DNA from 4 places in the Streptomyces shaanxiensis genome. Region 1 is predicted to be linked to each of the others. Evidence: riboswitches for the same ligand, from Rfam matches in the RefSeq annotation. Region 1 holds a riboswitch; each other region holds the start of a gene.

What was found. Region 1 has a riboswitch for cyclic di-AMP ahead of ABD932_RS40450 (M23 family metallopeptidase). Riboswitches for the same ligand answer to the same signal wherever they lie in the genome.
Region 2: it holds a riboswitch for cyclic di-AMP, as region 1 does, so the genes downstream of both, ABD932_RS33220 (transglycosylase family protein) here and ABD932_RS40450 (M23 family metallopeptidase) in region 1, are expected to answer to the same signal.
Region 3: it holds a riboswitch for cyclic di-AMP, as region 1 does, so the genes downstream of both, ABD932_RS39800 (C40 family peptidase) here and ABD932_RS40450 (M23 family metallopeptidase) in region 1, are expected to answer to the same signal.
Region 4: it holds a riboswitch for cyclic di-AMP, as region 1 does, so the genes downstream of both, ABD932_RS16930 (LysM peptidoglycan-binding domain-containing M23 family metallopeptidase) here and ABD932_RS40450 (M23 family metallopeptidase) in region 1, are expected to answer to the same signal.

What each region holds. Positions count from the first base shown of each region.
Region 1 covers NZ_BAAAZY010000029.1:65,526-67,682, forward strand. The annotation lists gene ABD932_RS40445 (PP2C family protein-serine/threonine phosphatase) at 1-604, shown strand, start outside; cyclic di-AMP (ydaO/yuaA leader) riboswitch at 849-1,006, shown strand; gene ABD932_RS40450 (M23 family metallopeptidase) at 1,018-2,046, shown strand.
Region 2 covers NZ_BAAAZY010000022.1:78,608-80,764, reverse strand. The annotation lists gene ABD932_RS33225 (transglycosylase family protein) at 1-558, shown strand, start outside; cyclic di-AMP (ydaO/yuaA leader) riboswitch at 754-946, shown strand; gene ABD932_RS33220 (transglycosylase family protein) at 951-1,640, shown strand; gene eno (phosphopyruvate hydratase) at 1,963-2,157, shown strand, end outside.
Region 3 covers NZ_BAAAZY010000028.1:353,888-356,044, forward strand. The annotation lists gene ABD932_RS39795 (NAD-dependent epimerase/dehydratase family protein) at 1-554, shown strand, start outside; cyclic di-AMP (ydaO/yuaA leader) riboswitch at 696-871, shown strand; gene ABD932_RS39800 (C40 family peptidase) at 928-2,157, shown strand, end outside.
Region 4 covers NZ_BAAAZY010000010.1:652,421-654,577, forward strand. The annotation lists gene ABD932_RS16925 (alpha-galactosidase) at 1-493, shown strand, start outside; cyclic di-AMP (ydaO/yuaA leader) riboswitch at 793-958, shown strand; gene ABD932_RS16930 (LysM peptidoglycan-binding domain-containing M23 family metallopeptidase) at 963-1,928, shown strand.

The DNA of each region.
Region 1 (2,157 bases):
CAACCTCCTCGTCCGCCGCAGCGACGAGCGCCTCGCCTCCGCCCGCGAGATCGCCGAGGCGGCCCAGCGCGCGGTCCTGCCGGAACCCACCGAGCGGATCGGCGGCTTCCAGATCGCGGCGCGGTACGAGGCGGCGCAGGAGGGCGCCTCCATCGGCGGCGACCTGTACGCCGTGCAGGACAGCCCGCACGGCGTGCGGATCATCGTGGGGGACGTGCGCGGCAAGGGCATGGGGGCGGTGGGGGCCGTCGCCGTCGTCATCGGGGCCTTTCGCGAGGCCGCCGAGCAGGAGGCCACGCTGGAGGCGGTCGCCCAGCGACTGGAGCGGGCGCTGGCCCGCGAGCGCACGCGCAGCGAGGGGATCGAGTCCTCCGAGGAGGCCGACTTCCCGAGCGAGGCCACGCTGCTGCTCCACACCGACGGCCTGTCCGAGGCGCGGGATGCCGAGGGGCAGTTCTACGACCCGGAGGCGGGGCTCGCGGGACGGGCCAACGCGCGCCGCGCACCGGCCGAGTTGCTCGGTGTGCTGGCGGCGGACGTGCGCCGGCACTCCGGGGGCGGGATGGCGGACGACATGGCGCTCATCGCCGTACGGCGTCCGTGACCCGCCCTTGATCCTTCTCACCAAGGGTGATCGGGCGACCGCCCTCCGCATAACAACTGACATACCGTCAATACCTGTGTGGTGCCTGAGCCTCGGCCAACTCGCCCGATTTGGACCGCTCGTGACCTGTAAGTCCGGGCGAAATTCGTTAATGATCAAGTGGAACAGCTTGGAATCCGCACCCCGGGTCTATTAACGTTCGATAACGCAGCGCGGTCGTCCCAGCCGTCACAAGAGACGGCTCCGTGCGCACGCGCCGAGTCCCGCAAGGGAGCCGGGGAACCACCACCCTGGGGTGAATCGCGCGGATTCCACCGTGAAGTCACGGTTGGTATACGCGCGTAGGAGACCTTCCTGCTCCGAACCCGTCAGCTAACCCGGTAGGCGAGAAGGAAGGAAAGGAGCACGCCCACGTGGCGTCCAACAGGCCTGCTACGCAAGCCCCGTTCGTGCCGAGTCAGCGCAGCAACGACACCTTCGGCTACGACCGCTACCGCACCGACGAGGGCCCGTTCGAGGAGTGGAACCCCACCGCGGAGTCCATTCGTCCCGTACGTGGCAGGCACCGCGTAGCCAAGCAGCGGGGCGGGGGACTCGCCCGCAGCTCCACGGTTCTCGGCGTCGGCGTCATAGCCGCCGTCGGCGCGGGCGGCATGGCCAGCGCGCAGAGCGGCAAGCCGCCGGTCGCGATCACCATGCCCGACCTGCCCCTGATATCCGACGACGACTCCTCCGCGGCCGCCGAGGACACCGGGACGGCCCTCAGCACCATGGGCGCCGCGACCGAGGAGACCAAGCAGGGCACCGGCGACGCCGGTGAGGCGCTGCGGGCCCGGATCATCGCCCAGGTCGAGCAGCAGCAGGACCAGGTCGACAGCAAGGCCGCCGCCGAGGCGATCGCCGCCGCCGAGAAGGAGGCCGCCGCAGCGGCCGCCAAGGCGGAGCAGGAGGCCAAGGAGAAGGCCGCCGCCGCGAAGGCCGCCGCCGAGGAAGAGGCCCGCAAGAAGGCCGAGGCCGAGCGCCTCGCCGAGCTGGCCAAGCAGTACACGCTGCCGACCTCCTCGTACACCATCACCTCGACCTTCGGTCAGGCCGGCGCCTACTGGTCCTCCGGCTACCACACCGGCCTCGACTTCGCCGCGCCGTCCGGCACGCTGATCAAGGCCGTGCACTCCGGCACCATCACGTTCGCCGGCTGGGACGGGTCGTACGGCTACAAGACGGTGCTCACCCTCGACGACGGCACCGAAGTGTGGTTCGCGCACCAGTCCTCGATCAGCGTCAGCGTCGGCCAGAAGGTCAACACCGGCGACGTCATCGGCCGCGTGGGCGCCACCGGCAACGTGACCGGAGCCCACCTGCACCTCGAGGTGCACCCCGACGGCAGCACGAGCGGCATCGACCCGCTGGCGTGGCTGCGCGGCAAGGGGCTCACGCCCTGAGGGACTAGAGACTCACGTCCTGAGGGGCGATCTCCCGATTGCACAGGGACGTTGATCGCGCAGGGACATTGATGGGTGCAGGGACATTGACCGTGCGGCCCGGCCTTCCTC
Region 2 (2,157 bases), on a different contig from region 1:
TCCAACTCGTCGGGTTCGTCGCAGTCCGAGGGGGCGTCCGACGACTCCTCGACCGCCTCGAATTCCCCCGGCTCGTCGAGCGACTCCGCCGATGATTCGTCCGAATCGTCCAAGGATTCCTCCTCTTCGCCCTCTTCTTCCGGTACGACCGACAGCTCCGTCAAGTCCGGTACGTCATCCGACACAGAGGCCTCACAGTCGCCCGACGGTTCCCCGACAGGGACCCCCGAAGGCGACATTCGGGACAACTCGGAGCAGGGTGTGGGCTCCTGGGGCCTCGTCGACACCGGCGCCGCCGACGCGGTCGACGCCGCGGCCGGCTCCGGGCGCCATCGCGGTGCCACCGCCGACGAGAGCGAGACCGCCGACGGAGCCGTCAAGTCCCCCGGTCGCCACGCCTCGTACACCGTCCGCGCGGGCGACACTCTCGCCTCCATCGCCGACTCTCTTGACCTCGACGGCGGGTGGCGTGCGCTGTATCAGGCGAACAAGCAGGACATCGGTGCTGACGCGAACCACATCTTCCCCGGTCAGACCCTGGAAGTCCCTGCCGAATAGGGCGAAAAGCAGCGGGAGTTCACGTCCTGCTTCACACCTGAATGTCCGTTTTGGAAGTGCTGAGAGATAGATCTCAGAAGCCCTGATCGTCTTTGTCATTCCGCGAATCGCGTGTCTACGGTCGTGACCGCTCGTCACCACGAGCCCCGGCTGCCGCAACGCCGAATCCTGCCAGCGGCCGTACGGGAACAGTCGTCGCGTCAAGCGCCGTAGGCAGGAGCGGGGGACCCAAGGTTTGCGCCGGGTCCGGCAGTTGAGGCCCTTCGGGGCCGCACGGCCGGAGTCGGCTTGGGGTGAAGTCGCGCACTGGACACCATCGGTGCGCGGCCGGGCAACTCAACCGGCCCGAACCCGACAGCTCACCTCGCAGGCGTCGGTGAGGGGATCTCTCCATGCTGTTTTCCAGCAAGGGCAAGCACCGTCGTCCGTCCAAGGCCGCTCGCGCCATCGCCGTCGTCGGCGTCACCGGTGCCGCCGCCGTCGCCGCCCCGCTGATGGCCGCCGGCAGCGCCTCCGCCGCCACCGCCTCCGAGTGGGACGCCGTCGCCCAGTGCGAGTCGGGCGGCAACTGGTCGATCAACACCGGCAACGGCTACTACGGCGGTCTGCAGTTCTCCGCCTCCACCTGGGCCGCGTACGGCGGCACGCAGTTCGCCGCCACCGCCGACCAGGCCAGCAAGGACCAGCAGATCCAGATAGCCGAGAAGGTCCTCGCGGGCCAGGGCAAGGGTGCCTGGCCGCACTGCGGCACCGGCCTGTCGAGCGCCGCCTACTCCGGCTCCTCGTCGAGCGGTTCCTCGCAGAGCACCGAGACCACCACCCGCTCCAGCGAGCAGCAGTCGGCCTCCCGCTCCACCGAGCGCCCGGCCGCCAAGAAGTCGACCAAGACCGTCACCACCCCGACCGGCAAGAAGGTCAAGAAGGGTGACGGCGAGTACAAGGTCGCCAAGGGCGACACCCTCAGCACCATCGCCGCCGAGCACGACGTCAAGGGCGGCTGGGAGAAGCTGTTCAAGCTGAACAAGGACATCGTCGAGGACGCCGACCTGATCTACCCGGGTCAGCAGCTGCACCTGAAGTAACAGCGGGCAGGTAGCTGAACCACAGCGCCCTCACATACGTGGACCTCATAGTGAAGACCTCGTGAGGGTCACCCCCGTCCCCCACGGGCTCCCCGCTCCGGTGCGTGTTCCCCCGTACGCACCGGGGCGGGGTTTTCTTTTGCGCCCCGCGGTTGTGCATCGGTGTGTACCGTGGGTTTTTGTTCCGTTCGGAAACAATTCGCTCTCGGTTCTGTTCACGGAGCGGTCGACCGCTGGCCGATCGCCCGGAGCCGGTTAGGCTCATCTCGCAGCACCCACCGCGGTCTGCGTACCCGCGTCACATCCCAAGAAGGAGATGCTCGTGCCGTCCATCGACGTCGTCGTAGCCCGGGAAATCCTGGACTCCCGAGGCAACCCCACGGTCGAGGTCGAGGTTGGCCTCGACGACGGCAGCACGGGTCGTGCCGCCGTTCCGTCCGGCGCCTCGACGGGCGCCTTCGAGGCCATCGAGCTCCGCGACGGTGACCCCAACCGCTACCTGGGCAAGGGTGTCGAG
Region 3 (2,157 bases), on a different contig from region 1:
ACGCCAAGACGGTCGCGGAGCGCGCGGCCTGGGACGCCGAGGCCGCCCAGGGCCGCTGGCGGCTGGTGACGGTCAACCCCGGCCTGATCCTCGGCCCTTCCCTCACCCCCGCCTCGGAGTCCGGCAGTCTGTTCCTGCTGGAGGAGCTGTTCAAGGGCTACTTCTTCTACGGTGCCCCGGACTTCAGCTTCACCACGGTGGACGTCCGCGAGGTGGCCGAGGCGCACATCGCCGCCGCGGAGAACCCGGACGCGAAGGGCCGTTACATCCTCGCCGCCCCGACCATGACGTCCTTCCACGAGATGGCCCGCATCCTCCGGACCCGCCACCCCCGCGACCTCCGCCTACCGCGTTCCGCACTCCCGCACTGGCCGGTGCGCGTCCTGGGCCCGGCCTTCGGACTCACCCAGGACTACATCCGGGGGCACCTCGGCATCCGCTTCCGGGTGGACAACAGCCGGAGCGTGAGCGAACTCGGCATCAGCTACCGCCCGATCGAGCAGACGGTCCTCGATCATTACGCGGCGTGGCGGAGCCAACGCGCCGCGAAGTGAATTCGGCCGCCGGTCCGCCCCGAGCGTCGAAGGTCACAAAAACGTATCGGACATTTCACACGTCAACCTTCACGTGAGTCACACAAGTTGGCTAGGTTACGCCTAGGCAGCACGACGACCTCCGGCGAACCCCGTCGGGACGTGCGGCCTCCGCCGAGTCCGGTAGGTCCCCAGGGGCCGCTGGAGCCGGGGACCCAACCGAAACTTGGGGTGAATCGGCCCAACTACCCTTCGGGGCAAGGGCCGTAGGGCACACCTTCCGGAAACGACCGCCCGAACCCGTCAGCTAACTCGGTAGGCGGATCACGGAAGGAGTACGTCGCCCATGGCGCCGGAACGCACCGCGCGTCCGGGGGCTTTGAGCCTCCCCGGCATGCGCAATTCCGCACTCGCGTCGGCGGCTCTCACCTCTGTGGCCCTGCTCGCCCAGACGGCCAACGCCGCCCCCTCCGCAGGAGACGAGGCCCCGAGCCGCGAGGAGGTCAGTCGACGGGTCAGCTCCCTGTACGACCAGGCCGAGTCCGACACCGGCACCTTCAACGCCACGCGCGCCGCGGCGACAGGACCGCGCAAGCGCGCCGACCGGCCCACGGACGCCGGACGCAGGCCCGTCGGCGAGGCCGGCAGTGGCCGGAGCGAGGAGAGCAGGCGCAGCGACCCCGCACTCGACAATGTCGCCCGGCAGTGGTTCGACGTCGCCCGCTCGAAGCTTGGCCCGACCGTCCCGGCCGCGTTGCCGAGGGACAGAATGCCGGACCGTCCCACCGGGACACGGCCCGCCCGCTCGGCGGAGCGCGCGCTGGAGGGCCTCACCGAACTGGGACGGGAGCCGTCCGGCCGCGCAGCCCTGGAGCTGCCCGCCGCACCCGTCGCCGAGCTCCCGGCAGCCGGGGCCACTGGAACGGCTCCCATGGCGGAGCTGACCGCGGGCCCGATCGCCGCCCTGCCTCCCGCCCCCGAGGCACCGCCTGCCCTGCCCGCCCCGACGGCCGACCCTCAGCGGTCCCCCCTCCGGACGACCAAGGAGCAGAACCAGCGCAAGCTCGACCGCGCCCGCGAGTTGCTGTCCGCGTACACGGTGCGGCAGAGCATGGAACTCACGCCCCTCGAGGCCCCGTTGGGCCAGGCCCCGGCCGCCGACACCTGGAGCGCCACACCGGCCCCGGTCCAGCCCTCGGCCGAGACACAGTGGCAGGCACTGCAGGACCTCGGCGCATCCGACCTGACCCCGGTCCCGGCGGGCACAACAGCCTGGTCCGGCACGGCAGTTCAGCCCGCCTACGCCCCTTCCGCGGCCGCCACCGACCAGAGCACCGCCGCGAGTCAGGTCCTGGACACCGGCCAGACCTACACCACTGGCCAGGCCCTCGGCACCGGCCAGCCCTACACCACCGGCCAGTCCCTCGACACCGGCCAGACCTACGCCACCAGTCAGCCCTTCGACACGAGCACCGCCCTCACCACCGTCACAGCCACCACCGCCACCACCGCCCCCCAGGACACCCGAGCCATGCGGGCACTGGACTTCGCCCGCGCCCAGATCGGCAAGCCCTGCGTGTGGGGGACGACAGGCCCGGACGCGTACGACGGCGGGGGCCTCGCC
Region 4 (2,157 bases), on a different contig from region 1:
CAGCCAGATCCATCCGGCGCGGGTCATGGCCGCATGGGTCACCGACAGCCCGAACAACCAGCTCAACGGCCGGGTCAGCTCGCTTCGGTTCCGGTTCGTGAGCGCCATGGCCGGGGTGCTCGGCGTCGGCGGCGACCTCACCCGGTGGACCGAGGGGGAGCTCACCGAGGCGCGGGAGTGGGTGGAGCTCTACAAGGAGATCCGTCCCGTCGTGCAGCGCGGGGACCTCTACCGGCTGCGGCCCCCGCGGGGCGGCCTGAGTGCCGTGCAGTACGTGCGCGGCGACGAGACGGTCGTCCTCGCCTGGCTCCAGTCGCAGAGCTACGGCGAGGCCGTGCCGGCGCTGCGGCTTCGCGGACTCGACCCGACAGCATCGTATGAATGCCGCGAAACGGGCGAAGTTCACCGAGGGGCCGTATTGCTGCATCACGGACTACTTATCGGTCTGCGTGGCGACCTCGATGCGACAGTTATCCGACTGCGTCGCATCTAGGCGTTCTGTCCGAATTAGCGCCTTCATTCCAACTCGCTCTGGAGTAAGGGGAGCTGGAGCAGTGTCACGTGAGGAGCGTCATATTCGTGACCGTGCGTCGCCCGTCATGTTCACGTAATTCACGCGCTTTTCAAGGGGTTTTGAGCCGGGTGGCGTGCCCATAATTTACGCAGTGTGACCGAGAATTCCCACAAGGGATCAACAGGAACGCATTCGGACGGAACCTCTCACTTGTTCCCGTGCGTCTTCCTCGCTTACGTTCGCCACCAATCCGGACGGACGCCTAATCCTGCCGCCGACCGGATCCCGCGCTAACTCACCCGTGTACGGCAGGAGCGGGGGACCCACAGGTACAACCGCCTGTTCCGGTCTCCGGAACGGCTTGGGGTCAAGTCGCGTTTCGACGCGGCCGGGCATCTCCAGCCCGCACCCGACAGCTCACCTCGCAGGCGCCGGAGAGGAATTCGCCATGCCCGCGAAGGGTAAGCACCGCCGTCCGAAGTCCCCGCGCTTCGCCCGCTCCATCGCCGTCGCCGGAACCGGCGGCGCCGCGCTCGCTCTCCCGCTGATCGGAGCCACCGGCGCCCACGCGGCTCCCGCGCAGTCCGTTTCGGAAAAGGCCGTTCAGACTCTTCCGGTCGCCGACAAGAAGGTGGCCGAGAAGAAGGCTGCCGAGAAGAAGGACGCGGACCGGAAGGCGGGTGTGCAGACCTATTCGGTGAAGGTCGGCGACTACCTTTCGAAGATCGCGGACGAGCAGAACGTCAGCGGCGGCTGGAAGAAGCTCTACGCCGACAACCGTGAGGCCGTCGGTGCGGATCCGTCCCTGATCCACCCCGGTCTGAAGCTCTCGATCGGCGGCAAGAAGGCCACGGCGAGCGCTCCCAAGTCGCCGTCCGCTTCCACGTCTTCCTCGCCTTCTTCCTCCTCTTCGGCCCCGAAGTCGTCGGACTCGTCCGCCTCGAAGTCCTCCGCGGCGAAGACGACCAAGGCCGCTCGGAGCGCCGAGACCACCAGCACCGCCAGTGGCTTCAGCGCCCCCCTGGCCACGTCCGCCGTCGGCACCGCGTACAAGGTGGCGGGCAGCATGTGGTCCAGCGGCTACCACACCGGCGTCGACTTCTCCGCCGCGACCGGCACCTCGCTGAAGGCGGTCGGCGCGGGCACCGTCGTCTCCGCCGGCTGGGGCGGGGCGTACGGCAACCAGGTCGTCATCCAGCTCGCCGACGGCTACTACGCCCAGTACGCCCACCTGTCGTCGCTCTCCGTCTCGGCCGGCCAGACCGTGACCGCGGGCCAGCAGATCGGCCTCTCCGGCGCGACCGGCAACGTGACCGGCCCGCACCTGCACTTCGAGATCCGCACCACGCCGGACTACGGCTCGGACGTCGACCCGGTCGCCTACCTCCGCTCCAAGGGCGTCGCCATCGGCTGACCCCCCACTCACCACCTCGCCTGACACGCAACCGAAGGCCGGACCCCGATCCCCGGGTCCGGCCTTCGGTGTGTTCGGCTCCGCCGGCCGGCGGTGATCCGCGACTGGAGGCCGCCGACCTCGGCACCGTTCATGATCGCTGCATTGCGGTCTTGTGGCAGGCGTGCCCCGGGCATCGACAGGGAGGGGAGAGTGAGGACACAGTGATCTCCGTACCGCCGCAAGCGCT